4 regions of the Alkalihalobacillus sp. R86527 genome follow, and region 3 is predicted to be linked to each of the others. Evidence: a T-box and tRNA genes for the amino acid it is inferred to sense, from the RefSeq annotation. Region 3 holds a T-box; the other regions hold tRNA genes.

Region 1 (7,484 bases), 2.1 Mb from region 3:
TTAGTGGAATTCTAGAGTATAGCTCTCTTTTATATACGGGTGATGAAAAACCATCACACACCTTTTTAACCACTGGTTCAATAGGTAATTTCACAAAAATAGCAACTCATTGGCTTGAACACCCTGTCAAAACAGTAAAAAAAATCGACCTCCATTCAGTTTAGAGAATGGAGGTTTTTTTATGTATTTTATAAGTTTTTCATTCCTCAGGTCTAATTTAATTTGAAGCTCGTATAAATGATAGTACAAACCATCTGAGGAGGGATAGCTATGCGTTTACGTGGGGCTATATTCACGATGTTGTTGCTTTTATGTATGATAATCATATCTGGTTGCGGATTTGGATTCGAAAAATCGTTGAAGGAAATTGATCCACCTAAGGTTGATTATGCGAATGAGGGAGAAGCGTTAGATGACAGTGAAGCTGAGGCTCCTGATACGACTGAAGAATCAAAAGATGGAGATTCGGAAGCTTCAACAACTATGTCGAGCAGAGAACTATATTTGTTAGATTCTAATGGAATGGTTGTTCCACAAACAGTGCAACTCCCGGCTGTTGAAGGGGCTGCGAAGCAGGCGCTTGAATACTTAGTCATTGACGGGCCTGTGACAGAGATGCTTCCTAATGGTTTTCAAGCTGTACTACCTGCTGGAACTGTGGTGAAAGGGATCAACCAGGTAGGTGATACGCTAGTAGTGGATTTCTCAGAAGAATTTAAGGATTATGCAGCTGACCACGAAAAGCAACTATTAGAAGCAGTAACGTGGACACTTACTCAATTTGAAGGCGTGAAAAATGTTAAGATTCAAATAAACGGATTCGACCAGACTGAAATGCCAGTGAATGGTACCCCGATTGGTGAGAACGTTAGCAGATCAAATGGTATCAATAATGAAATGGGTAACGTCGTAGATGTTTCGAATAGTTCTGCAGTTACAGTGTATTTCATGGCTCAAAACAATGACTATACGTATTATGTTCCAGTTACAAAGCGTTTAGAGGGTGTGAAAAATGATGTGAATGGCGTGATTACCGGTCTGTTAGAAGGTCCGCCTGTACACTCCGGTTTGTTTAGTCAATTTTCAAAAGACCTCAAACTGTTGGATTCGGTGAATAAGGATGGTTTGTTAACACTTGATTTTAACGAAGCAATATTGACCGGATCAGAAGATAAGGTGTTAGAACAAGAACTGCTAAACAGTCTAGTCCTTTCACTTACTGAGAATGCAGATGTCAAAGAAGTAGCCATTACAGTTGATGGACATGAAGAAGTTTTGGATGAAGCAGGGAATGTTGTTTCTGAGCCGGTCTCAAGGCCAGTAGAGGTTAACAAAGTAGGTTTTTAAAAAAGAATATGATAGGATGAGGGGGCAGGAATACTGCCCTCTTTTTGTTTTGTTTATTGAAAAATAGGGCAAAAGATTCCAATGGATAGGTACGATGAACAGGAGGAAGATTATGAGAGTCGATGGACGTCAACATAATGAAATTCGTAAGATACATATTGAAAAGGATTACGTAAAACACCCAGAAGGTTCTGTCTTAATAACGGTTGGAGATACAAAAGTAATCTGTAATGCTTCGATTGAAGAGAGAGTCCCTCCATTTATGAGAGGTCAGGGGAAAGGTTGGGTAGCTGCAGAGTATGCAATGTTGCCTAGAGCGACTGAGCAGAGAAATATTCGTGAATCTAGTAAAGGGAAAGTTGCTGGACGCACAATGGAGATCCAGCGTTTGATCGGACGTGCGCTTCGGACAGTTATCGACCTTGAAGCACTAGGTGAGCGTACGATCTGGATCGATTGCGATGTGATACAAGCTGATGGTGGAACGCGAACAGCTTCAATCACAGGTGCATTCGTAGCGATGACGCTAGCTATAGAAAAAGGCATGGCAAACAAACAAATCAAGAAAATGCCAATTACAGACTTCCTTGCAGCTACTTCAGTAGGAATCAACACAAACGGAGAGGCTATTCTAGACCTTTGTTATAAAGAAGACTCAACCGCCCAGGTGGATATGAATATCGTTATGACAGGTCAAAGTGAGTTTGTTGAAGTTCAAGGAACAGGTGAAGAAGCAACGTTTACAATGAACCAACTAAACGAAATGCTATCACTTGCTCAGTCTGGTATTGAAGAACTGATACAAAAACAATCAGAAGTAATCGGACCGTTCTCCTCAGAGATCAAAGGAGGTAAGCAAGAGAATGCGTAAGCTTCTTGTCGCTACCAAAAATAAAGGTAAAGTAAAAGAATTTAAACGTCGCTTTGAGACAGACGAATTACAAGTTATATCGCTGTTAGATTTAGATGAAGCACTTGATGTGGAGGAAACAGGGAGCACGTTTGCTGAAAATGCTGTCTTAAAAGCTGAGACGATTATGCGGATCACGAACACAATCGTAATCGCCGATGATTCTGGTCTCGTTATCGATGCACTCGATGGGGATCCAGGCGTTTACTCTGCTAGATATGCAGGACCCGAGAAAGATGATGAAGCGAATATCGATAAGGTTTTATCTGAGCTAAAAAATGTCCCAGATGAGAAGAGAACAGCATCTTTTCAGTGTTTATTAGCAGTTGCGATTCCTGATAAGAAAACAGAAATTTATTCAGGTTCATGCGAAGGTAGAATAGCTCATGAACGATCAGGATATGAAGGGTTTGGTTATGATCCTATCTTTTACCTACCATCTTATCAAAAAACGATGGCTGAACTAACACCAGAAGAAAAAGATGCGATCTCTCACAGAGGGAAAGCATTGGATCGACTTCAAGAAGCGTTTCAAGACTTACTATAGAAGAGGTGATCAGTTATGAAGGTACTCGTTGTAAGTGATAACCATAGTTCTTCAGAAGAACTTGAAAACCTAGTGATAAGACATAAAGATGAAGTTGAGTGCATGGTTCATTGTGGTGACTCTGAATTTGACTTTGACGAAACAATCATGAACTCATTTCCACTCCGTGTCAGAGGGAACTGTGATTTTGATACAAGGTACCCTGAAGATGTGTCGGAAACAGTTGGTGGCAAAAACATATTTGCTACGCATGGACATTTGTACGGCGTGAAGCTGAATTTGATGAATTTAGCATATAGAGCGGAAGAAAACCAAGCAAATCTTGTTTGTTTCGGGCATTCACATGAAGCAACAGTCCATTTTGAAGCGAATATTTTGTTTCTTAACCCAGGAAGTATAAGCTTACCGAGGAAACCGAGGATCAAAACGTATGCGATCGTAGAGTGGATTGAGGATCGCGTACACGTTGTTTTTTATGATGATAACGGAGAGCCTGTCGAAGATCTTTCCAAATCATTTGAGCTAGAATCTTAGGAAAACACAATAACTTTTACTGGCAGATTGTAGAACAGCCTTGAATACCACTTGCTTTTCTGCGAACGAACGCGCGATTCAAGCGGTATTCACTCCTACTAGATTGTGATGTAGCATCCATTTTCTCAAGTTGATTATTTAAGATTCTTGATGAAAAATGATTTAAACCAATCACACATTTATGTAGATTGGAGCGGAAATCCCTCTTACTCATTGTTAAAGGTAAAACAGAAAAACTGCCGAGATTTTCTCGCCAGCTTTTCTGTGTTTTTTCTTATATTCCAGTATTGACTTTAAGCTTCTACTTAGGTATATTTATATTTGTCGCTAGAACAGACAGCTAGTGCAACGATGTCCCAGTAGCTCAGCAGGATAGAGCAACAGCCTTCTAAGCTGTGGGTCGGGAGTTCGAATCTCTCCTGGGACACCATATACATATTCTCAAAGTCTTTTATCTTTCTAGATAGAAGGCTTTTTTTGTTTGTGTCCGAAAGGAAGTGGCAGGTGAGGCGCTTTTCTGTTTCTTATTCTAGGAGTTAGGGTACTTTAATAAGGAATGAAGGGATGAAGCATGGAAACACTCTAGCTTGAGTTTACTTCCTTATACTGATAAACTGTAAGCTAATCGTAGCTGCGCCTTTCCTGCTGAAAACTCTTTTAATAGAGAATATAAGAGAGTGGAGCGAATACGTCTATGGACAAAGAAAAAGATGAAAGGAAAATAGTTTATTTTCCAAACGTGGCAGGTAAACTTGCCGAAAAAGGAATGGCAGCCCTTAAAGATAAGAATATTGATCAGGCACATGAACACTTCAGTCAACTTTTAGAGATTGATCCAGACCACCCACAAGGGCATTTTGGATTGGTTCTAAGCCTTGTGGAACTTGGAGAGTTGACAGAAGCCTCCGAACGTTGTGAAACAATGATGCAACAAGGAATTGGAGACTATTACGACATTTTTCAAGTATACATATCGATTTTGGTTCAGCTTGGAAAGTATCAGAAAGTAGTTACGATGATCGAAGCGGTTCTTCAAGAAAACCAGCTTCCGTCGAACATTGCGGAGTCGCTCTATCAGCTTTTACATTTTAGTAGAAAAATGACTGGCTATGACATCTCTTCAGATGAACAGTATGATGATGTTCAGGATGAAGACGCAGATATGTTGATAAGCTATCTCGAAAGTGAAAAGACGGAAAAGCAGTGGTTAGCAATTCAAAAGCTGAGTAATATCAGTGAAGAAAAATCTATACCTGCATATTTAACATACATAAACGCAACTGGGAAAGATCCACTTCTAAAGAGTCTTGTACTACAAGTATTAAGAGAAAAAAAGCTAGACCAAGAAGTCACCATACATAAGTTTGGGAGAGAAATCTCCGTCAACCCATCAGAGTTGACAGACATCTTTATACAAGATTTCTCTTTAGATGTGAAGAAAAAGCTATCTGACCACGTGGAACAGGAAAATCCTGTCCTATTTGAAATGTGCATGCAAATTTGGTGGCACTATCTATTTGCTATATCTCCATTTGAAGCTGAGCCGAAAAGTAGTTCTGTTTGGGCTGCAGCAGTACATATGGTAGCTTCTGATATCAATGGAGAAAGCTATACAAGTCAGTACATCGGTGGTATTTATGGAGTAAAGCCTTCAGAGTTTGAGGTGCCTGCGGATCGTATTAAGCGAATAGAGAACCAACCATTTTATCGACCTTTCGATTAGAAATAGATGGAAACAGAACCTTTTCGCTTGCGATTCAAAGAAAAAATAGTTAAGCTGTACAATGGTAAAGGCGGTGTGAATCATACTGTATGTATTGAAAAGCACCCGTACTATGTTATAATAAAGTGGTTGCAAACCCATATTTACTAGTAAAAGAGATCGTTTAAAAAAGCCTTCTGGCGCTTTTATACTCCAAAAAGCGTCATCTTTTTTTAAACGCTCGATTAGTGGAAATATATTTATTGTTGGAGGGAATGTGTAAATGACTGCAAATTGGGAAAAGCTTGAAGGTAATCAGGGCGTCCTTACAGTAGAAGTTGAAGCTGGTGAGGTAAATACAGCACTTGATGAGGCATTTAAGAAAGTTGTAAAACAGGTTAATGTACCTGGATTCCGTAAAGGTAAAGTGCCTCGTTCACTATTTGAAAAGCGTTTCGGCGTAGAATCTCTTTATCAAGATGCTCTTGATATTATTCTTCCTAAAGCTTATTCAGAAGCTGTAGAAGAAGCTGGAATCGACCCTGTAGATCGTCCAGAAGTGGACATCGAGCAAATCGAAAAAGATAAGAACCTTATCTTTAAGGCTACTGTTACAGTTAAGCCAGAAGTTAAGCTTGGTGAATACAAAGGACTTGAAGTAGAAGAAGAAGACACTACAGTAACAGATGAAGATGTTGAAGCTGAACTTAAAGGCATTCAAGAAAAGCATGCTGAACTAGTAGTAGTTGAAGATGGCGAGATCCAAGAAGGTGACACTGCGATCATCGACTTCGAAGGCTTCCTTGGTGAAGAACCATTTGAAGGTGGAAAAGGTGAGAACTACTCTCTAGAAGTAGGTTCTAACACATTTATCCCTGGTTTCGAAGAACAGCTAGTAGGTGAGAAAGCAGGAGCTGAGAAGGAAGTAACCGTTACTTTCCCTGAAGAGTATCATGCTGAAAACCTTGCTGGACAAGAAGCTACTTTCAAAGTGAAAGTTCATGACATCAAGCGTAAAGAGCTTCCTGAGCTAGATGATGAGTTCGCTAAAGATGTAAACGAAGAAGTAGCATCTCTTGATGAACTGAAAAAGACTACAAAAGAAAACCTTGAAAAGCAAAAAGCTGAAGATGCTGATATGAAAAAGAAAGATACGTTGATCGAAAAAGCAGCTGAAAACAGTGAAATCGATCTTCCATCTGCTATGGTTGACTCTGAAGTTGATCGTATGCTTCAAGAATTTGAGCAACGTCTACAACAACAGGGCATGAACCTTGAGATGTACTATCAGTTCTCAGGTCAAGATGAAAAAGCACTTCGCGAACAAATGCAAGAAGACGGTGAAAAGCGTGTACGCACAAACCTAACTCTTGAAGCGATTGCTGATGCAGAAAACATCGAAGTTTCTGAGGAAGAAGTTAACGAAGAGCTTGCTAAGATGGCGGCTATGTACAACATGGAAGAAGAACAAATTCGTCAAATGCTAGCAATGCAAGGCGGCGACGCTGCACTTAAAGGTGATCTTCGCGTACGTAAAGCAATCGACGTATTGGTAGACAACAGCAAAAAAGCTTAATAAATCTTATTCAATGAAACAAGGCGCTTTTATGCGCCTTGTTTCTTACACAAATATGTTGTAATGAAAACATATAATTTAGATAAACATAGTAGTAGGACAATTACTCGATACATATTAAGTCTCCTAAGAGTCGTTTTGCTTCATAACCTTTTGCGTTATATGATACAATTTCAATACATAATCAGGGTTGAAAAACCATTGGTGAATGCCCGTTAGGATTGCTAATGAAGTGATCGCCATTTCTACAAACGAAATAGCAGAGACCTTTGCAATTTCACTATTCGGATTTCATCGAGATCAACGGTTAGGGGTGATTTCATGTTTAAATTTAACGATGAAAAAGGGCAACTTAAATGTTCCTTCTGTGGTAAGACACAGGATCAAGTTCGTAAACTAGTTGCAGGTCCAGGTGTTTACATTTGCGACGAATGTATTGAGCTTTGTACTGAGATCGTAGAGGAAGAGCTTGGAACTGAAGAAGAGGTTGATTTTAAAGAAGTACCAAAACCTCATGAGATTTGTCAGATTCTTGATGATTACGTTATTGGTCAAGAAAAGGCTAAGAAATCACTTTCAGTAGCTGTTTACAACCATTACAAGCGTATCAATGCTTCATCTAAATCTGATGAGGTAGAACTTTCTAAGAGTAACATTGCTCTTATAGGTCCTACTGGTAGTGGTAAAACACTTCTAGCTCAGACTCTTGCAAGAATCTTGAACGTTCCTTTTGCAATTGCTGATGCAACGTCTCTAACAGAAGCTGGTTACGTTGGGGAAGATGTTGAAAACATCCTTCTGAAACTAATTCAGGCTGCAGATTACGATGTTGAAAAAGCAGAAAAAGGTATTATTTATATTGATGAAA
Region 2 (7,484 bases), 3.3 Mb from region 3:
TAACGACTGTTCCGCTAACTGTTCCCGGATTATCTTGTAAAGCAAAATCGACTGTTTTTATTTCATTAGCAACTAAAGCGATTCCTGTTGATTGCGTTATGGCATCCGGTGAAGAAGCTTGCACGGTATAAGTGCCGGGAGTTAGACCCCCCATGGAATAAACACCGTCTGACGCTGTAGCCCCTATTCCGATGATAACTCCGTTCACATCGATAACTTTAATCGCAGCACTTGTTAACGGTGTACCAGTAGAATCTACCACTGTACCCGTTAAACTTGCTGTCTCGAACAACAATGAGACATTTGTTGTTGTCGTTTCATTCGGTGAAACAATACTACCTGTCGAGGTTTCAGGATATCCGATCGAATTAACCACAACAGTGTACTCGCCTGGTACTAAACCTGAAACCGTGTATTCTCCTAATCCATCAGTAATGGTACTCGCAAGCGGAATGATACTTTGGGCACTGAATAACGTTACCTCTGCACCAACAAGCCGTGAATCCGATTCTGCATCAAACACGGTACCCGTTATGGCTCCAGGACTTTGTGCTAATTCAAAGTTTAAAGTGGTCGTGTCATCTGAAATAACAAAGGCAGCAACTTCTTGCTTTTGGTAGTCTGAATGACTTGTAACTACCCTAAACTGGAGCGGAGATAGCCCTGTGAATTGATAAAAACCATTTTCGTCAGTCGATGTCGAGTAAACAAGTATTCCATCTAAATTGAAGACTTCTACCATGACCCCAGAGAGCGGGGTACCTGTAGTCGCGTCTAAAATAGCACCGGCAATTATCCCAGGATTCGGCGTGACTGCAAGATCGACTGTTTGTGTTTCATTAGAATTCACGATTGTCGTTGCTTCAGCTGCTCCAAAACTAGCACTAGACACAACGAGTGTGTACGTACTAGGAGATAAGGTGGCCACTTCATACCCACCATTTTCATTAGTAATGGTAGTAGCGATCGTTGGACCATTTGTCGTTTGAGAACGAACAATAATTGTAGCACCTACAACTGGATCACCAGTAACAGCATTCGTAATCGTTCCTGCAATCGTCCCAGGTTCTGGAGATAGCGCAAAGCTTAACAGAGATATTTCATCCGGTAAGATAGAGAAACTTGCAGTACTGTTCGTGTAATCGTTAGCTACAACGAGAGCTGTATAATTTCCAGGTGTTAATCCCTGTGTTAGAAATTCACCGAACCCATCAGATGTAACCGTCGCAACTTGAGAACCATTTTCGTCGAATAACGTAATCGTTCCTACAATCGAATTCCCCGTCACGATATCTGTTAAATAACCAGTAAGGAAACCTGGATTCTCGGTCAACTCAACATTCACACTCTTCGTTTCACCCGGATTAACGACAGCCGTTACGCTTTCTGCGCCAAACGTTGCTGCTACAGCACTAACGACGACAGTACCTGCTGAAATATTTTCAACAGTATATTCCCCATCGAATCCCGTAATCGTAGTCGTGATTGGTATCCCGTCTATCGTTGTAATCGAAAGAGTTGCCCCAGGAACTCCCTCAGAAGTCGACGTATTGATAACCCTTCCAGTTAATGTACCTGGTAATAATGATAAAGGCACCGTTACACTTCCTGTTGAAGCCGCCACCACATTCGCACTGGTTGTATTCGCTGCATAATTCGTTGCAGTAGCATTAATGAAGTATTGACCTGGTTGAAGGGAAAAGATCGTAAATGTGCCATCGGAATTGGCGACAAGTGTTTGAAGAAGCGATCCATTTTCATTTGAAACGGTGATTCCGGTATTATCTCCCGTAATCGGGTCACCATTTTCATCAACGACTGTTCCGGTAATATTACCAACTGTGCTCGTTAACGTAACATTGGCAACAGTGCTTTCATTGCTGCTCACGATCACTCCAATAAAATCTGTGGAATAATTCGGTGCAGTAGCAACGACTGTATATGCTCCAGGCGCAAGTCCTTCCAAGAAATACTCTCCGAATTCGTTCGTTGTCGTGGTTCGTATTTGAAGGTTATCAACAGTACGCACAATTACGGTTGCACCAGGTAATAGGTTTCCGTCTGTGTCATTAATTTGACCAACAATGGCACCGGGATCAGGAATAAGTGTGACATTTGCATCAGTTACAATTTGGCCAGGGCTCAACGTAACTCCGGTTGTATTTGAAGAATAGTTTTGAGCATTCGTCACGATTGTGAATGCACCAGGAGCAAGGTTCCCTATTGCATAGTTACCATCTTGATCTGTTCCTGCTGTCCACAATAACGTGCCATTTGCATCAATAATTTGTATCGTTGCGTTTGACACAGGATTACCTGAATCGTCGGTAATTACGCCGCTAATCTCTGCCGGGTTCGGTTCAAGGGTGAGCGAGGTATCCGCTATTTCATCTGATAAAACTGTAGCTCCGGTTGTCGAAGTTTGATAATTTGGAGCTGTTGCTGTCACGATATATTGCCCTGGTTGTAGGTTCTCAAAAAGGAAGTCACCACTTGGATTTGTTAGAGTTGACCCGATCAAAATGCCGTCAGACGTCGTTAAAGTTATGAGGGTACCATCAACTAATGGAATAATTGACCCTGAGATCGAGCCAGGATTACTCACAAGACTTTGATTCACAACAGTCGTTTCATTTGATTGCACGATTGCTCCAATGGAAGCTGATTGATAACTGTCCGCGACTGCAGTAATCGTATAATTTCCTGGCGCAAGACCATTAAATTCATAAGTCCCATCTGTACCAGTCAGTATCGTCCCCACCAAAAATCCTGTGTCATCTACAACTCTAATGGAGACATTTGATAGGGGAGCTCCTGCCGTATCGGTTAAGGTTCCCGTGATGCTTCCAGGCGCTGGTGTTAAGACGACGTTAGTCGTTTCGACTTCTCCTGGTGATAATGTGACGGAGGCTCCGTTTGTCTGAAAATCAACAGCACTCGCAACAATTCCATACGTACCAGGAAGTAAATGATTCACTTCATACTGTCCAGTCAAGTCTGTAAAAGTGGTTGTTAAAACGTTACCGTTAAGATCAACTACTTTGACTTCGATCATCAAATCAGTAATTGGTAGCCCTGTTGCAGCATTAATGATGGCCCCCGTTACGCTAGCTGGGTTCGGTTCAAGGATAAAATCTGTCGTTGTCGTTTGATCTGAGACGATTGTTGAACCTGTTTGTTTACTTTGAAAATCTTCGAGGAGAGCAGTGATGGAATAGTTGCCCGGCGCTAGACCTGTCGCTGTATAGACCCCCTGGTTGTTCGTCACCACTTGAGTGATATTAGCGCCCGTACGATCATCTCTGATCGTTAACACCACACCTTCAAGCGCTATCCCGTCTAATGACCTTACTGTTCCAGTTAATGTGCCTGGATTTGGAGTTAACGTTACATCAGCGGTAGATGTTTCATTAACAATGACCGAAGCCCCTACCGTTTCCGAGGAGAATCCATTATTCGAAGCAGTAATGGAATATGCGCCTGGAATAAGATTGTTAATGATATAGTTTCCATTACTATCAGTTGTTGTGGAAGCTACAAGTACGTTGTTCGAGAAAATTTCGATGACAGAACCGGCAACCGGATTGCCAAGCGTATCCGTGATTGTTCCTGAAATTGCACCTACGAGCTGCTCTAACGGAACATCTAACGTAGTTGTTTGCTCAGATTGAATTTTCGCCCCTACGGTTTGCGAGCCATACCCTGGTGCTACAAACGTTACCGTATAAAATCCCGGCGCTAGCATTTCGATCGTATATTCTCCGTTAAGGTCTGTCGTAGAAGTTGCTACAGTAACTCCAAGGCCATTCGTTACCTGGATGGTCGTACCTGGCAGTGGAGCTGAAGTCGTTGCATCTGTGATCGTTCCAGTCAATGTCCCAGGATTTTCTTGTAACGTACCATTCAGAACTTCCGTTTCGCCGGCTTCTAAATTAAAGCCAAGAACCTGGGTAGTGAATAATGACTTACTAAATCTAATTTTATAATCTCCTGGCGCTAGTTCATCGATCGTGTAGACTCCCGACACATTCGTCGTTGCTGTACTAATAACAGAACCAGCTAAGTTCAAGACTTCAACTAACGCACCATTGATCGGATCGCCATCTTCATTCCTTACTTCACCCTGTACCGTTCCAGGATTAGGTTCAAGAACAAAATTAACAGTTGAAGCATCATTTGCTGCAACCGTCACCCCAACTGCGTCAGATTGAAAATTAGTTGCAGTGACATTTAGTGAATATTGCCCAGCTATAACGGAGGGGAACGAATAGGCTCCAGTAGCGTCTGTTGTCTGTGTACCAACGATATTACCCGCCGTGTCTACTAACAGTATCGTTGCATTATTGATTGGACCACCAACTGAGTTTAAAACAGTACCAGATATACTACCTGGAAGCTCTGTCAAAAATACATCTTTTCTTGTAATATCACCTGCATTAATCGTAACGGCGGCAATAGTGGTAATGTAATTAACCTTTGAATATTCGATTGTATACGTATCTGGTGTTATACCGGTAAAACTGTATTCCCCGTTAGCATTCGTAGTGGTCGTTGCGATTGTGGTTGCGCCATCTTTCAACTCAACATTGGCATCCGATACAGGAAACCCTGTGAACTGATCGCTTACAATACCAACAACGCCCCCGTTTACTGTAACGGTTATCGTGCTCGTTATTGGGTCCGTTTGCAATCGATCTCCTGTATTATTGTCGTTTCCAGTAACGCTTGCAGTCTCCCACGTTTGAACACCAGCTTCATTAAAGAACCCACTAACTTCGAACTCCAACACGGCAGACGCACCTGGCGCTATATTCCCAATTCCCCAACAGAGCGTTTTCCGTCTAGAACTAAAGTTTGCGTTTCCTTTTGTTTTGCTTGTTATACTAAAAGTATTGAGTATATCGAATTGAATCAGGTCATATAGACTGACATTTGTTGCTTCGCTTCCTCCTGTGTTCTCAACAATTAATTGTGCAGTAAATGAAACTTCTTCACCCGCTGATACACTAGCGGGACCGCTAACAATCTCTTTCCTCAATTCTAAACTCGCCTTCACATTTGTATCATCCACTGTTATAGGATCTGAAAAGGCATCGGTAAACTGAAATCCTTCACTTACTCTCAAAGAGTCTTTATTGTAATTATTAGAATTAGTCGCGGTATACGAAATCAATTTTAATGGCGTTTGGTCTGTAATATTAAGATAGTCGAACAAAATATTAGCTGGAATAAAGAAATCCAAGAATACGTTATCATCGTTACCAAATCTCGTATTCGCAGGCTTTACTCTTGCAACGTCGTAATTAATAATTGGCCTAGAATAATTAGGATTTCCTTTTCCATTTGTACCTTCAGCAGGATCGTTCCAGGAGTTTACTTCTTCTACCGTGTTTTGAATTAATACAAGCTCTTCATCTAAGCCATCAACTGCCAATAGCCATTGGTAAGTCCCGGGAGCACCTCCTGTATTGAACAGAACACCCCATGAAAAATTCTGAAAGCCCGTCTTTTTTCTGTTTCGTGGATCTTCCCTTAAACGTAATCGGAAATAAACATTCGTCCCATCGTAAGCCATTGCAAATGATGGATTCGACTGATTTCCAACAAGATCTACAGCCGTGGGTGATTGATCACCCGTCACATCGAAATAAACACCCGTGCCTAATGGAATCGGGCTATATTGTATATCATTAGGAAAAGACACTTTTCCCCCTCCTTATAGTTACTCTTATAGACTTATGTTCCTTACTATCAAGTTGTAATAGTTGTTCTACCTATAACAAGGGGTTATTTCCATTTATTTTCATTTCGAATAAGCCTATTTTTTTACGTATGTAGCCCAAAAAACAATAAATACATAAAAAAGCACGCGATCCATTTACATGATAATCGCGTGCTTTTTTATACATTTATATGTTTCACGAAAATAACCTTATCGAATTTGGTGGCCCCGAGAGGAATCGAACCTCCGACCTGCGGTTTAGGAAACCGTTGCTCTATCCCCTGAGCTACGGGGCCGAATGGTATTTATTATACAATAAAAGTCCATGTAAGAAAAGTAATAGCGCGGCTATTCTTTAGCCGCGCCTTCCGTTCGTTTCCCCCAATTGATCATTTACTCTGTAACCCAACTTTTCATGTATGCTTCATCCTCGTACTCTTTCGCCTGCTCGATGGTTTTGAGCGGTCTGAATGTATCGATCATAACAGCAAGCTCGAGCGTTTCTTTTTTGCCGATGCTTCCTTCGATCTTACCTGGATGAGGACCATGAGGAATACCAGATGGGTGCAAGGTGATAGAAGCCTCTTCAATCCCTTTACGACTCATAAAGTTTCCCTCAACATAATAAAGCACTTCATCACTGTCGACATTACTATGAAAATATGGTGCTGGAATCGACTCTGGATGGTAGTCATATAACCTTGGCACAAATGAACAAACAACAAAGTTATTTCCCTCGAACGTTTGATGGACAGGCGGTGGCTGGTGGATGCGACCCGTTATCGGTTCAAAGTCACTTATGTTGAACTTCCATGGATAAAGGTATCCATCCCACCCGACCACATCCAAAGGGTGATGATCAAAAACATGCCGATGTAAGCTGCCACGTGCTTTTGTCACAACTTCAAATTCACCTTTCTCATCATACGTAGTAAGACGTTCCGGTCCCCTAATATCCCTCTCACAGAAAGGACTATGTTCCATCAACTGACCATACTCGTTACGATACCGCCTAGGCGTTGTGATCGCGCTAGTTGCTTCGATCACTAGCCATCGATTCTGATCATCTTCAGGAATCACACGGTAAATGGTGCCAATAGGAATCAAAATGTAGTCACCAGGTTCATAGGTAATCTCACCAAACATTGTTTCGATTTTACCAGTCCCATGATGAACGAAGAATAACTCATCTCCGTCTCCGTTACGATAAAAGTAATTCATTGTTTCAATGGGATTTACAACTCCGATCAACACATCCTCATTCCCCAGGAAATAACATCTATCGACAACAGCATCCCCCTTTTTGTCGTATGCTGCCGTACGGAAATGACGATGTTGTAAGGCACCTTGCTTCTCATACTCGGGTATAGCATCCTTTAGGTAACTTGCTTCCTTCACCGCTGTAGGAAAATGATGATGATAGAGAATGGATTGAATACCCGAGAATCCTTTTGTACCCATTACCTGTTCTCTATAAAGCGATCCATCCTCTTTCTTAAACATCGTATGCCGTTTATGAGGAAGCTCCCCCATCTTCTGGTAATAAGCCACTCTTACTCCTCCTCTCCAACAACATTAATAAGGCTGCCAAGATGAGTAATGGAGAGTTCCACTCGATCACCAGGCTTTAACCATTCACGTCCATATTGTTCAAGAATACACCCACTGCCTACTGTACCTGATCCAATCACTTCTCCTGGATACAGCGTGACATCTTTCGAAGCTCGTTCAATCAATTCCCCAAATGAATAGTACATGTCTT
Region 3 (7,484 bases):
TGAACAACGTGTTCATTCTATTGCTCCATCTCGGATTATTGAAATTATTCTTTGGAGGGACACTTTTTTCTCCTGATCCAACGTTAGGAGATGAATATCGTTCCGTCTCCTCTGAGTGGTCAGGTCTAATTGGATCTACATATGAATTTCTCCCGTATAATACATGGATCCCTCTTATCCCGATCCTTTTCTTTGTGCTCGTTATCTTCTCAGTGAATATTGCTCTTGAAGGATATAAGCAGACTTTAGATCGACAGGCAGTAATAAAGCGAAGAAGAAAAGAAAAGGCATGTGTAACTGATGTGAGGAAGGTTTCAGCTAGTTCGTTTTATTTTATCAAGCAAGAGGATCAGAAATTTGAAGAACGAAAAGCTGTCAACAGATAGCCAAAAGCACAACCTTTAAGGTTGTGCTTTTGGTATTGAGCGTTATTAGTTTGTTGATAGCCAGTCGATGCTTGTGTCTTCTCTTGCTTTCGTCCCTTTCAATAAAATTGAATCCTGGTTGTCCCCAAAATAATTTTGTATAACGTATTCGTTTTCGGCTGTGATGAGAATATCGACTGAGTAGAAGCGCCATAGATCGCCAAGACCGTTATATTCCTCAATGTAGAGATGGGATAATAACTTCAGATAGATTTTAGCAGATTCTTTCATCTTCGCTTCTGACATCGTCTCAGGTACCATCAGTTCTAAATGAAGGGTCCTTCCTTTAGCGAAATAAGTGACATTAAGAATATCCGTGTCTCGCTTGGCTATTTCTGTAGAGCGTTTCATATATGCAGCGTTAATAGATGGTGAATCACGTTCTTCTTCGGCAGAGTTATTGTTCGTAGGAAACCACATTTCTGTTCCAGTTAATTGAAAAGTTGTTGTAACAAGTAATAAGAGACAAGCTGCGATTCCTACCCATTCTAGTACCATGCTCTTCTTTCTAGGGCGTCTGGAATAGTGCTGGATAAGAATGTTTTCGAGCATTTTTTCTTTTTTTGCTTCAGTAAAATGTTCTTTCTGGAACATTGCACTTTTCACCTGTTTTTTCATATCTTTTGTTTCCATGCTTTCGTTCACTCACTTTCTCCACCCAGGCTGGATTCAAGCAGGCGTCGGGCGCGATGCAGACGAGATTTAATCGTAGCTTCTTTTGTATCGAGAAGGTGGCTAATTTCTTTAATCGATAAATCCTCATGATAGAAAAGGATAAATGATTCACGGTATTTAATAGGAAGCTTCAATATTTCATTACGTAATTTTAAGGATTCTTCATTTTGTACGAGTAATAACTCTGGAGACGAATCATGGGATTTCATTAACTTAAGCATTGTACTAGGGACGATGTTTCTAAATGACCAGCTTCGCACGTAATCATGACAGCGATTAACCGCAATTCGATAGAGCCAATTTTTCAAGGAAGCTTCTCCACGATATGTATCAAGTTTGAGGAAGCAGGTGAGAAAAACCTCTTGAACGATGTCCTCCGCTTTGCCCCAATCCTTTACGTAAGTATAAGAAAGTCTAAGGATGGATTCACCAAATTGCGACATAAGCTTTTCAATTAGCTGTGTTTTTTGGACAGTTGTATATGAAGAAATTTCTTTTTGCTTTATTAAGTTAAGATCGATTTCATTCATCTTATCAGCCCTTTTAAAATCCTTTTTTCTTTTAAAGACGGTATTTATTACCAAAGGTTGCATGTATTTATAAGTATTTTTACAGAGGTGCCCCTTTTTCCTTTTTTAAATCGATATATTGAGGAAGGAAAAAAAGAATGAGGAGAGATGACAAATGATTATTATCGATGCAGGACATGGAGGAACAGATCCTGGTGCATGTGCGAAAGGAATAAAAGAAAAGGATTGGACATTAGAGGTATCATTGCATCAGCAGTTGTTTCTTAAGAATCTAGGAATTCAAACGATGCTAACAAGGACGGAAGATAAGGGTTTAACTCCTAGTAATCGTACAAATAAGGTCAAAAGTTCAGGGGGATCAATTTGTATCAGCAATCATTTCAATGCAGGGGGAGGAAAAGGTGCAGAAGTCATTCATTCCATCTATTCAGATGGAAAGCTTGCTACAGCAGCAGGTCATGCTTTAAAGGAAGCGGGTATGCCTTTACGACGAATATTCTCAAGGAAGGGAAGTGACAACCGCGATTATTACTATATGCACCGCTTAACCGGTTCAGTTGAGACGATTATAGTTGAATACGGTTTCTTAGATTCTATTGATGACATGGCAAGACTTCATACGCATTCCTTTCGTTTAAAGCTCGCTGAGTCAGTCGCACTTTCTGCTATAAAGTTTATGAAGCAGTCAAGATATGTGGTGCAAGCAGGCGCGTTTCAAGAAAAGAATCATGCACTAAGGCTTTGTAACGAATTAAAAGCGAAAGGATATGATGCAATCATCAAGCAGGAGGATTAAAAGACTTTTAGATCAAGAAGAAGTCAGGAAGTCCCTTTGCATTCTCATAAGAAAGTTTAAGGTTTTCTCTTTTTATAATGTTATTTTGTACTGTTGTCATCATGAATGTTTGGAGCGGAAATCAACATTCTCTATAATACAAAAGAGTCATGCAAGATGCATGACTCTTTCGTCGTTCTTATTTTAATAAATCAGGATTTTCGTTTTTAGCTCGTTTTACTTTCGTTTTGCGAACGCCACCGGCGATATCTGCTTTCTTAAATTCCTTAGCGTATGCGACTTCTTGTGCATCACTTAATTCAAAACCTTTTTCGTGTATCGGTTGATATTGAGAGTTCTTAGCCATAATGCTATTCCTCCTTGTAAGTATAAAGTAACTATCGGCTTATAATAATCGGTACCCTGTGAGAATTTGTGTTAAACATATAAGTCTAATTTTGTTATCAAACCAAGTTTTGTGGTAACTTATTAGTAAATGAATGTCGTCTAATAAATTGGAGGAACTATGAACCGAAAGAAATTAACCAATCTAATAATAGGAAGTTTACTCATAATAGTTGGAGCTCTTCTGCTAGGAAAGTATACGTATGTTCATGAAGAGCACATTGAACGAGGTGAGATCATAAGTAAAGAAAGCGAGCATCACGAATACTATGTGTTTGTTCAACCAGAGGGTGAAGGTGAAGCGAAAAAGCTTGTTGTGGAAGATGAACTCACGTGGAATTTAGTTAATGAAGGTGAATTGTACAACGTGGCTTATGCGTGGCACGGTTCAAAAGAACCGAAGATCGAAGAAATGGAAAAAGTGGAACGGGAATGAGCTCTGAGGGCACATTCTCGTTCTTTTTGTATCTATAACGTTCAATAGTTGTATAGTGAGAAGAAGTTGAATAAAAGAAGCATATGAGAAAAGACTCAGATGAAAGATGGAGACTGCTGGGCTTTTGTATCATTTTGATGAAGGTTATGATAAGTTATGTCGAATGTATGGTTTCTTGTTGTTTAAGTAATGTATAATTAAGTTAATTAAATCGGAAGGTGGTTCTTACGATGACGATTAGAAACTCTCAAAAAGAAAAGCTCGCCGTCGATCGATGTATGAAGCACTTAGAAGTCGTCAACGTTGAACCTAAAGTAAGACAGCTTATTTATATGTATATGACCTCTATTTACCGTGAAGCTTACGAAGAAGGATTATCCGATGCAGAACGACAGGAACAACATTCGGGATAATTATCAAAAACATATTGATTTCTTGCATGGTTTGGCTATACTGAATAGTAATATAAAAACGTCTATGCGAAAGAGAGTAGTGTTTGTTAAGGGATAAGCGATCCGGGGACGGTGTGAGCCTGGAGCCGAGGCATGCATGAACCGGACTTTCAAGATACTGTTCTGAACAAATAGAAGTAGGAATGGTCGGTTTTCCCCGTTACGGAATAAAAGTTGGCACTGGTGGTCGTAACCAGGCAATAAGAGTGGTACCGCGGAAAACTCCGTCTCTAATCGTAGAGGCGGAGTTTTTTTGTTTACTTAAGGAGGAGGATTTGATTTGGATTATAAAGGTGTCTTTGCAAATGAACTGTATCATGCGATTGAGAAGAAGGTTGAATACGAGAACATCATCAAACGTATTGAAAAACCAAGCCAAGAAAGTTATGGAGATTTTGCCTTTCCGTGTTTTGATCTTGCCAAAATAATGAGGCGATCTCCTCAGCAAATTGCTCAAGAATTAGCTGTGAAAATCACACATCCTCTGTTTGAAAAATGTGAGCCTGTTGGAGCCTACATTAATCTATACTTAGAAAAAAAAGAGGCTTCTTCCACAGTGATTGGTGAGGTTTTGGAGAGCGGAGAAACATACGGAACAAGCGAAGTTGGTGAAGGTGGGAAGGTTCCAATCGACATGTCTTCTCCGAATATTGCTAAGCCGTTTTCGATGGGGCATCTACGTTCAACTGTTATAGGAAATTCTTTAGCATTAATTTTAGCCAAGATAGGATATGAACCGATACGAATCAATCATCTTGGTGATTGGGGAACGCAGTTCGGTAAGTTGATCGCTGCATATTTAAAGTGGGGCGATGAAGCCAAAGTTCGCCAGAATACAATTAAAGAATTGCTAGCACTTTATATTAAATTTCATGAAGAAATAGAAAAAGACGCTACGCTAGAAGACGAAGGAAGAAGTTGGTTTAAGCGTCTTGAAGATGGCGGTCAGCAGGCGGTAACGTTATGGAAGTGGTTCAGGGAAGAATCCTTACAAGAGTTTAATCGCATCTATGAACTGATGGATATATCTTTTGATTCAACGAACGGAGAAGCATTCTACAATGATAAAATGGATCGCGTTGTACATCTACTCGATGACAAAGGATTGCTACAAGAGTCTGAAGGGGCTCTCGTCGTAGAAATGGATGATGATAACCTTCCTCCATGTTTGATAAAGAAGAAAGATGGAGCGACATTGTATGCGACGCGTGATTTGGCTGCAGCGATCTACCGTTATGAAACATTTGGATTCAGTCAGTCATTATACGTAGTAGGAAATGAACAAAGGTTACATTTTAAACAATTGATTGAGGTATTGAAGAAGCTAGAGTTTAATTGGGCAGATCACATGCATCATATTTCGTTTGGAATGATGTTAAAGGATGGTAAAAAGATGTCTACGAGGAAGGGGAAGGTTGTCCTCCTTGAAGAAGTGCTAGAGGAAGCGATTCAACTTGCTAAAGTAAATATCGAAACAAAAAATCCTTCTCTTATAAATAAAGATATCATTGCACAACATGTTGGCGTAGGAGCAGTTATGTTCCATGATTTAAAGAATGATCGTCGTAATGATATCGACTTCTCACTTGAGAGCATGCTGAGAGTAGAAGGAGAAACAGGCCCATACGTTCAATATACGAATGCTAGAGCATGTTCGATCTTACGCAAAGGGCATTATTCACAAGGCGAAATCCAGGGTGTTGATGATGAAAAAGCATGGCCAATCATTATGCTTCTTAATGACTTTCCTGAAGTCATTCAAAAAGCAGGCAGAGACTTTGATCCATCTCTAGTGGCAAAGTATGTAATCGACCTTTCACGCTCATTTAATAAATATTATGGTCAGGTGAGAATCCTTGATGATGAATATCAAAAAGTCGGAAGGCTGAACTTAGTTGCTGCAGTTTCTATCGTGCTAACAGAAGGTTTGAGACTACTTGGTTTACATGCGCCGCAAGAAATGTAAGAAACGCCGATCCATTATGGATCGGCGCTTTTTTTTATTAACCGGTATAGTCTGTATCCTCTAAAGATCCTTCAAACATGTTCTGCTCGTATTCATCGATTTTCTCTTCATATCGTTCATGTGATTCGTTGGGTATGACGCCTGTCGGTTTTCCATCAATGTCAGAAGTAATAAACGTTTCGATTTCTTCAACAAATCCATTCGGTTCATTCGATTCGACGTACATATTATCGTAATCCTTTTTAGGGTCGATGAAGTCGGATGGCGTTTCTGAAGTACCATAACTTGCAGCACGTTGCCACGAATCCTCAGAGTCGAAGAAGTTTGCATCCTTATTGTCGTTGTCGAATCTTCCGAAAGGTGGACTTAGCGTATCTTCTTCTGCAGGCCTATTTTGGGATGTTTGGTTGGAAGGAGAATGACCAACGCAAGTTACTGCAGTAGGCATCGCCTCAAGGCGCTCAAAAGCAATCTCTCTTCCGCATTCTTCACAAACACCATATTTACCCTGGTTGATTCTTTGTAGCGCACGGTTAAGCTCTGCTTTTTCTTGCTTTAAATGCTCATCTAAAGAGAGATCTTTCTCTCTCTCGAATAACTCTGTTCCTGTATCTCCAGGATGGTTATCATAATTGGATAGCTCTCCAGTTGATTGTTGAACAAAGGTTTGCGATAGACCAAAGTCTTCTTGTTCAAAATTTTCCTGTTGTTTAATTTCTGCTAAACGGTTCTTTATGATTGTCTTAAATGAACGAAGCTGATTGGTTGTCAGCATACATACAGCCTCCTTATTTATTATGGATATCTGTAGTATGTGGCAAAGAGAAACAAGCTACTTCTGAAAATAATTCCAAAGATAAAGAATCAATTCCATTTATTTGGAAAAAGTAATAATGTACAAGTCGTGGAGAAACTGGTGATAAGATGAAAAGAAAACTCTATCCTTTTGAAATTCTATTGTGGAGTATTGCGTTTCCAGGGTTTGGACAAATCCTTAATCGTGCTTATATACGCGGAGGTTTTTTTATCCTTCTCGAATTCATGATTAATGTGAAATCAAAACTAAATATGAACATCCTGTATAGCTTTCAAGGTAAGTCAGAGCTTGCAATCAGTGTGACAAACTATGAATGGGCGATGTTTTACCCTTGTGTGTATTTATTTGCAATCTATGAAAGTTATGTGATGGCGTTTGAGCGACTCAATATGCCTACTCCATCATATTTAACTCTCCCTTTTGTTTCAGCCGCATATTTTTCAACGATTGGAGTCATTTACTCGAATGTTTCTCTACCTATTCCACCTACATTTGTTCCTATCATAGGGATAGGAATAGGGGTGATGGTAGGTTTTGCCCTTCGTGCTTTGTTAATACAACGACGATCTAACTAAAACAGGCAGTGAAGAAGTTACTTCTTCACTGCCTGTTTTGGTTATACTTCTGTCATACGAAAATTAGCTGATTGTAACTCTTCATCGTCTTTTTCTCTTTCTCTTCGCGCCCATTGGAAGAAGATATAGCCTAGAGCAGAACCATAGGAAATCTCTTGAATGATTTTCATAATGATTCCACCTAATTGCTGGTCTTCCATGATACCGAGTGGCTTGAATTGAGCAAATAGCTCGGGAGGTACTACGGTGCCACCAGGGACACAGTACCCCATTGCTGTTGCCCATACTGTTGGGTCTGTATAAGTAGAATACAGTGGTGTAGAAGCGAAAATAATCAATGCACAGGCAGGTGTTAACAGAACACCATCCGCAAAGATATATCCAAGTTTTTTTACTCCAGATAGCGTATCATACTCTGGAATCGGACA
Region 4 (7,484 bases), 2.6 Mb from region 3:
CTCGATACCTTGATACCTTTTTGTATATGAAGAGCCTCCACGATTTTCTGATCGGACAGTGGCTTCTTCTTATCTTCTTGTTCAATAAACTCTTTTATCAATATTTTCACACTAGAGGATGATGTTCCACCATCTGTTTCTCCAGCTAAACGTGAAGTAAACAACTCTTTTAATGCAAATAGACCATGAGGAGTTTGAACATACTTGTTCTTGATCGCTCGACTGACTGTTGATTCATGCACACCTGCTTCAATAGCTACTTCCTTAAGCGTGAATGGCTTCAGTTCGCTGAGTCCCGTTTGAAGAAAGGGACTTTGACGCGCTATGAATACCTCCATAATCGAGCGTAGCGTTTGTTTCCGCTGTTCAATACTCTTTATCAGCCAGTTGACTTGCTGATATTTACCTCTTATATAATGAGCTACTTCGCCTTTTTCAAACGATTGGTAGGCTTTGCTTATTTTCATAGAGGGCAAATCATCATCTAGTAATTTAATCGTGTATGTTCCATCATTCTCTTGAATAATGATGTCCGGGGCAACGTAATGTGTTTTATCCGTATACCACTTTAACCCTGGCCTTGGATCTAGCCTAGCGATAACATCCGATGCTAATTGAATATCCTCAAGGTTCACTTGATATTCTTTTGAAAGCTCTCGAAACTTCCTTTGTGCTAGCGCTTTCAAATTTTCTCTTGCAAGCTTACGAGCAAGCATATCGATAGGCGAAGTGGAATGAATCTGTAAACAAAGACACTCCCCTAAATTACGGCCACCAATTCCTGGCTCAAGTGATTGCAATACATGAACGGCATCTTCAAATTCACGATCAGTCAATCGAAACTGTGAGATAACCTCTTGATCGCGAGTTAGTAAGTATCCAGTTTCATCTATATTATCTATCAAATAATGGATAACCTTTGCTTGGTGATGCGATAGATTCAAACATCGCACTTGTTCATGGAGCTCATCGTTCAAACTTTTTCCTCGTTCTGCTACATAGTCTAGCGGATCAGTGCGTTCGCCCCCGTATGAGTTTTTCAAACGAATGCCTGCTTCCCATGACGGCGTCTGGAGTTCAATAAGAGGATTCTCAAGCGCCTCTTCTTTAATATATTCCATCAACTCTATAGTCGAATATTGAAGAATGGCTATTGCCTGACGCAATTGAGTTGTCATTACGAGTTGCGTTGTCTGTTTTTGTATTAATCCTAATTCCATCGCAATCCCTCCACCTTTATCATACTATATTGATTCAGCTTATGGTATGAGGAAAACGATAATGACCTGAATTTTCAATCATTTACCAAGTTATGTGCCTCCTTTTCATAAAAATAAGCAATGCGCCCACTCAATCCCCTATGATTCGACATACACTGCTATACAGAGAGAAAAAAAGGAGGCAAAAACCATGGATTTAACTGTATATGGTATTGCTTTGCTTCCAATCATCATTGGAATTGTCCAACTTTTTAAGGTGTTTGGTTTTCCGGCTAGGTTTCTTCCTTTGCTTTCAGTTGGGGTAGGAATCGTCATGAGCTATATTTATATTGACCCGGATTTCAAAAAAGCCTTTTTAATTGGACTCTGGCTAGGGTTATGCGCTTCTGGTATGCATTCAGGCTTAAAGCATACGATGAATGGAGCAAGCAAAAAACCAGTTGACCGAGAAAATGACAAGCCCGTTAAGAAGCAATAATCTCTAATTTTCAAGAGTGGACAAGGTTCACTCTTTTTTTTGACTTGTTTTTCTTCTTCAAGATCCAACCAACTAAGCATCTCTTTCACAACGTTATTCAGCTTTGTCGTAACGACCTGAGTTCCGTACACCTTCTTCGCATTCTCAATGGTTTCTATCACTTTAGGTTCAAATTGAATCAATGGCTCGTCTTCTTCTGATTCATTGTACAATTCAACGACCTTCTCAAGTCCCTCAGTAATACGATCGATCGCATCACTTAATGACTTACTTTCTTCACGTTTTACCTTCAACAAAACCCCTACTTTCACCATATTTATAGCCTTAGTGTTTGTCACTTTCAACCAAAAAATCACCTTGCAAAAAAAATACCGTTCACGTATAATAATCCTTGCGCTCAACATATGCGCCCGTAGCTCAGTAGGATAGAGCGGTGGTTTCCGGTACCACGTCTGTCGGGGGTTCGAATCCCTCCGGGCGCACCAATTACATAATTCTAATCCCCTTTCATCTGGAAGGGGATTTTTTGCGTCTTCAACCAATCGGAACGAGTGGGTTCTTGACGTCTCATTCGTCTCATAGTATTGTAATATCAAACATATGTTCTTATAGGCGGTGAAGATCATGTTCCGATTAAATAAAGAGGAAGCAAGTGCTGTTCGGGATTATTTATTGCTTCCTTATGTTAAAAAGGTACTGGAACTCGATGCTGCATGGATTAATCACTCTAAGATGAAGCTTCCACGCCCTTATTTGGAACTGATCAACCAGGCTTTTTCTCTAGCTTCAACAGACCTAAAGGATGCAAAGTCAGTTCTTCATAGGCAAAACATCACTGCTTCAGTTCAGGATACTAAGGAAGATATGGTCGTTTATCTAGTCTACTGTCGCGGATACAACCAAACATATCGGTATACATCAGTCCAAATTAGAAACCTAGTTGAGAGAAGAATTGCAGGCTACTTTTTAACTGATCATCGATTTAAAAAAAGACAGGTTCGTTCTGTTTAAAACGAGTGATAGCGGGGAAAATGGAGGTATGTAGAAGCAGCTAATGAGTAGCTTCAAAATAAATGGTTAAAAAGAACAGCACTTTATTTGACCTATATTGACCTTTTCGGTATGATGAACTTACAGCAACTACATATTTGAATGAATATAAGGGAGGAATTTTTAATGGTATTAATTCCAACGGTTATCGAACAAACAAACCGCGGTGAAAGAGCTTATGACATCTACTCTCGTCTTCTTAAGGACCGCATTATTATGCTTGGAACGGCAATCGACGACAACGTTTCTAACGCAGTCGTAGCACAGCTTCTTTTCCTTGCTGCAGAAGATCCAGACAAAGATATCTCTCTTTACATCAATAGCCCAGGTGGATCAATCACAGCTGGAATGGCAATCTACGATACAATGCAATTCATTAAACCAAAAGTGTCTACCATCTGTATCGGAATGGCTGCATCAATGGGAGCATTCCTACTTGCGGCTGGTGAGCCAGGTAAACGTTATGCTCTTCCAAACAGTGAAGTAATGATTCACCAACCACTAGGTGGTACGCAAGGTCAAGCTTCTGATATTGAAATCCATGCGAAGCGTATTATCCAAATGCGTGAGAAGCTTAACAAAATTCTTGCAGAGCGTACTGGTCAACCTCTAGACACAATCGACCGAGATACTGATCGTGACCGTTTCATGGAAGCAAATGAAGCGAAAGAATACGGCTTGATCGATGAAGTTATGGAGAAAAAAGCATAGTAAACAAAAAGGTTGCCGTCACGGCAACCTTTTTTCTTTAATCTTTTTGAATGAACTCAATGAGAGAGGATACAGCTTCCTCTTCATCATTTCCATCAACTGTAATCACAACAGAAGAGCCAGAGCCTACTGCAAGACTCATGATCCCCATAATACTCTTCGCATTAACTTTTTTACCGTCTTTTTCAAGAAAGATATCGGAGTTATATCGATTTGCCTCTTGTACAAAAAGTGCGGCAGGTCTTGCTTGTAATCCTGTTTCTAACGTAACAACAACTTCTTTTTGAACCACTTTTCCATTCCTCCTTAATTCATAAAGCCTTTATTCTCTTGTAAGAAAGCGCTATCTTAAATAATGAAAAAAAATAAGTATATGCCCTTCTTTATTCATTTATTCAGATTCTCTCAACAGGATTCCATTTAATTTGAATTATAAACTTCATGGATATTTTTATGTTTAAGTAGAATCAAGACGCCTTATAGAAAATCAAGCCCGCACCACTCGCGCAGGCTTTTCTTTTCTAACGCTTATGTTATTGGTTTCCCTGCACGGAGCTTTTCAGCTAACTGGTCGATCTTACGCAGCCTATGATTGATTCCAGACTTACTGATCGCACCTCCAGTTAACATTTCTCCAAGTTCCTTAAGGGTTACATCCTGGTGCTTAACTCTTAGTTCAGCAATTTCTCTTAATTTATCAGGAAGGATTTCTAACCCAACTTCATTCTGAATAAATCGAATGTTTTCCACCTGTCGGAATGCAGCACCAACTGTTTTATTTAAATTGGCGGTCTCACAATTCACGATACGATTAACTGAGTTTCGCATATCTTTCATAATTCGTACGTCTTCAAAGTACAGTAGCGCCTGGTGAGCACCTACTACACTTAAAAACTCTGTGATTTTTTCGCCTTCTTTAATATAAACGATATATCCTTTTTTCCGCTCGAGCATTTTGGCATTCAGATCGAACTGATTCATAAGCTCACACAACGACTCGGTATGCTCTTCATACATCGAAAATATCTCTAAATGGTAGGAGGTTTCTGGGTGATTGATCGACCCTCCTGCGAGAAAAGCACCTCTTAAGTATGCCCGTTTGCAACAGGCTCGCTTTGTAAAATCACTCGGGATTGTTCTCGTGAACATGAACGCATTGTCCATAATTCCAAGATCTTCAAGTAGATCTCTTGCTTTAGCAGACACACGAACGATATAGACATTATTCTTCTTGAGACGCATCTTCTTACGTACAAGTAATTCCACATCGTAATTATATAGTCGTTTGATAAGCGTATAAATTCTTCTCGCAATCGCAGCATGTTCAGTGGGAATATTAAGAATCAATTGTCTGTTTCCAAATGATATCGATCCGTTCATCCTGATAAGGGCTGCGAGTTCTGACCTCGAGCAGCACGGTTTACTTTCGAGCTGTGTTAATTCTTTCTTTGTATCGGCAGCAAATGACATCGCTATCCCCCCTTTACCATGCAGGGGCCCATTGACCCATTACCATTATTTCTTCTTTTCTAATAAAGATAATAGAATAGAAGAGATTTTAATGGCATCGTGACGTACATACTTCTCATCATATTGAATAATTTTATCACTGATTACTTCAAAACCAAAGCTCTTTAGCCTATTTTCGTCATATTGCACAACTTCTGCATGCTCTTTTGCATAACGCTTTGCGTAATAGGGTGGAATTACTTGTTTGTTTACAATAATCGTTTCAATAAGTTTGTGGTCAATATGATCAATGAGTGCCTGTACATGGTCACTTGCAGTATAATTTTCTGTTTCACCTTGCTGGGTCATTACGTTACACACATACACTTTACGAGCATTGGATTGACTAATTTCATCTGCAATACCAGGAACAAGCAAGTTTGGTAGTATGCTCGTATAAAGACTACCTGGTCCAAGCACGATTAAATCAGCGTTTCGAATCGCATCCAAAGAGTCTGGCAAAGCTTTTATTCCAGGAGGTGATAGAAAAACTTTCTTAATGGTTTTATTCATTTTCGGAATTTGAGATTCACCTTTTACGAACGTTCCATCTCGCATTTCAGCATGTAGGACCACACTTTGATTCGAAGCTGGAAGGACTTTCCCTCGCACATTAAGAACGCGACACATCTCCCGAACGCCTTGGACGAAGTCTCCCGTAATGTCCGTCATAGCAGCTAGCATGAGATTTCCAAGTGAATGACCTGATAACCCGTTACCATTTTTGAAACGATGCTGCATTAAGCCTTCTAACAATGGTTCGACCTCAGCTAAGGCAGTTATTACGTTTCGCACATCACCAGGTGGAGGGATATCAAACTCATCACGTAAGCGACCAGAGCTCCCACCATCATCAGCTACAGTGACGATAGCCGTAATATCGACTGGGAATGTCTTAAGTCCACGAAGCAATACCGAAAGGCCGGTGCCTCCACCAATTACAACAACCTTCGGAAGTTTTGTGTCTGTCATATTATTTGCGACCCTTTCCTTTTTCAATATCCCTGTGTGTAATATTCGTTCGATATTCTGATTCAAAATGATGGCCGATGTGTTCCGCGAAAGCAACAGATCGATGCTTTCCTCCAGTACATCCAATGCCGATGACAAGCTGACTTTTGCCTTCCCTTTTATATTGCGGAAGCATGTATGCCAGCATATCGATTAGCTTATTCAAAAACGTCTGTGTTTCTTTCCACTTAAATACATAATTCGATACTTCTTCATCTACTCCTGTTTTGGGACGCAAGTGGTCAACATAATGAGGATTAGGTAAAAATCGAATGTCGAAAACGAGGTCAGCGTCAATTGGAATGCCGTATTTAAAACCAAAAGACATCACATTTACACCAAAGTTTTCTTTTTCATTTGAGGAGAAACGATCCATGATTTTTTCTCTAAGCTGAATAGGCTTTATATCGCTTGTATCAATGATTTGCTGAGAACGTCCTTTCAGCTCTTCAAGCATCTCCCGCTCTACTTTTATTCCTTCAAGAGGGAGTCCTTCTGGAGCGAGTGGGTGAGATCGCCTCGTCTCTTTATATCGTCTAACAAGCGCTGAGTCACTAGAATCAAGATACAGAATTTCAGCATCTAATCGGTCATTCGTGCGAAGTAAATCTACTGCTTCTAACAGATGCTCAAAGAAATCCCCACCTCGTAAATCCATGACTAGAGCAACTTTGTCTAGTTTCCCTTCGGAGTTTTCGATCATTTCAACAAATTTCGGTAACAATGCTGGAGGTAAATTATCGATACAGAAATATCCCATATCTTCAAAACACTGCATCGCTACCGTTTTTCCGGCACCGCTCATTCCAGTAATAATGACCATATGAATTCGTTTATCTATAAGTTCGGCCATTCTCCCCACTCCATTTCTCATTTCTCGGATTATAATATGGCAATTAGATGTATTACGATGGATCTAGTCGATAAGAAAGCAGTTTGAAGTCAGGTGTATAGGTAAAGGTTCCATAAATAATGCCGTGGCCCTTCATCATGTAATCGAGAATATGATAGTCCCCAGGGGCCATCGGTAGCTCACTAACATCCTCTGAGTTTATCCAAGCTACTTTCCCTTCGGAAGATTGCTCAACAGGTTCTCCATCATATTTAGTGGAGAGGAACGTAAACATCATCCATTCTGATTTAATAACATCATTCTCTTTAATAATAAACGTAAAAATCCCCTTTAGCTTGGGATCTTTTAGATAAACACCAGTTTCTTCTCGGAACTCCCTAATCACCGAATCTCGGATCGATTCTTCTGATTCCATCTTTCCACCAGGTGCAACCCACCAACCACGTCTTGGCTTTTGTAGGAGTAGAACTCGATTATTAGGTTCGTCAAATAAAATACAGTTTGTTACACGTTGCACAATTGTCACCTCAATTCGGCATCTACTTTTTGTACAGGGCTTCTCCCTTAAACCGTACAATCATCTAAATTTCTAATCATAGTATACTATGATTGTTTAGCATGAACAATGTAAGTGGATTATAGCCAAAAAAAA

What was found. A T-box is a leader RNA that pairs with one kind of tRNA and senses whether it is charged. The one in region 3 lies ahead of argS (arginine--tRNA ligase), so its partner is inferred to be a tRNA-Arg.
Region 1: it has a tRNA-Arg gene. The T-box ahead of argS (arginine--tRNA ligase) is inferred to sense a tRNA for this amino acid. The anticodon was not compared.
Region 2: it has a tRNA-Arg gene. The T-box ahead of argS (arginine--tRNA ligase) is inferred to sense a tRNA for this amino acid. The anticodon was not compared.
Region 4: it has a tRNA-Arg gene. The T-box ahead of argS (arginine--tRNA ligase) is inferred to sense a tRNA for this amino acid. The anticodon was not compared.

Annotation. Positions count from the first base shown of each region.
Region 1 is NZ_JAXHBW010000001.1:1,265,622-1,273,105, forward strand. Features, by position in the region: gene racE (glutamate racemase) at 1-164, shown strand, start outside; gene SJY16_RS06370 (GerMN domain-containing protein) at 271-1,347, shown strand; gene rph (ribonuclease PH) at 1,460-2,218, shown strand; gene SJY16_RS06380 (XTP/dITP diphosphatase) at 2,211-2,804, shown strand; gene SJY16_RS06385 (metallophosphoesterase) at 2,820-3,338, shown strand; tRNA gene SJY16_RS06390 (tRNA-Arg) at 3,692-3,768, shown strand; gene SJY16_RS06395 (tetratricopeptide repeat protein) at 4,033-5,061, shown strand; gene tig (trigger factor) at 5,324-6,616, shown strand; gene clpX (ATP-dependent protease ATP-binding subunit ClpX) at 6,938-7,484, shown strand, end outside.
Region 2 is NZ_JAXHBW010000001.1:143,184-150,667, forward strand. Features, by position in the region: gene SJY16_RS00850 (carboxypeptidase regulatory-like domain-containing protein) at 1-5,704, opposite strand, end outside; tRNA gene SJY16_RS00855 (tRNA-Arg) at 5,943-6,018, opposite strand; gene SJY16_RS00860 (homogentisate 1,2-dioxygenase) at 6,116-7,255, opposite strand; gene SJY16_RS00865 (fumarylacetoacetate hydrolase family protein) at 7,276-7,484, opposite strand, start outside.
Region 3 is NZ_JAXHBW010000001.1:3,404,824-3,412,307, reverse strand. Features, by position in the region: gene SJY16_RS17755 (ABC transporter permease) at 1-386, shown strand, start outside; gene SJY16_RS17750 (hypothetical protein) at 432-1,070, opposite strand; gene SJY16_RS17745 (sigma-70 family RNA polymerase sigma factor) at 1,067-1,630, opposite strand; gene SJY16_RS17740 (N-acetylmuramoyl-L-alanine amidase) at 1,785-2,426, shown strand; gene SJY16_RS17735 (YfhE family protein) at 2,605-2,772, opposite strand; gene SJY16_RS17730 (hypothetical protein) at 2,932-3,246, shown strand; gene SJY16_RS17725 (hypothetical protein) at 3,477-3,659, shown strand; T-box leader at 3,715-3,933, shown strand; gene argS (arginine--tRNA ligase) at 3,979-5,664, shown strand; gene SJY16_RS17715 (TraR/DksA C4-type zinc finger protein) at 5,702-6,439, opposite strand; gene SJY16_RS17710 (hypothetical protein) at 6,589-7,056, shown strand; gene ctaG (cytochrome c oxidase assembly factor CtaG) at 7,098-7,484, opposite strand, start outside.
Region 4 is NZ_JAXHBW010000001.1:755,922-763,405, reverse strand. Features, by position in the region: gene rpoN (RNA polymerase factor sigma-54) at 1-1,220, opposite strand, end outside; gene SJY16_RS03845 (hypothetical protein) at 1,545-2,036, opposite strand; tRNA gene SJY16_RS03840 (tRNA-Arg) at 2,105-2,183, shown strand; gene SJY16_RS03835 (YhjD family protein) at 2,323-2,709, shown strand; gene clpP (ATP-dependent Clp endopeptidase proteolytic subunit ClpP) at 2,875-3,459, shown strand; gene SJY16_RS03825 (HPr family phosphocarrier protein) at 3,497-3,751, opposite strand; gene whiA (DNA-binding protein WhiA) at 3,988-4,929, opposite strand; gene SJY16_RS03815 (gluconeogenesis factor YvcK family protein) at 4,975-5,940, opposite strand; gene rapZ (RNase adapter RapZ) at 5,942-6,832, opposite strand; gene SJY16_RS03805 (8-oxo-dGTP diphosphatase) at 6,885-7,358, opposite strand.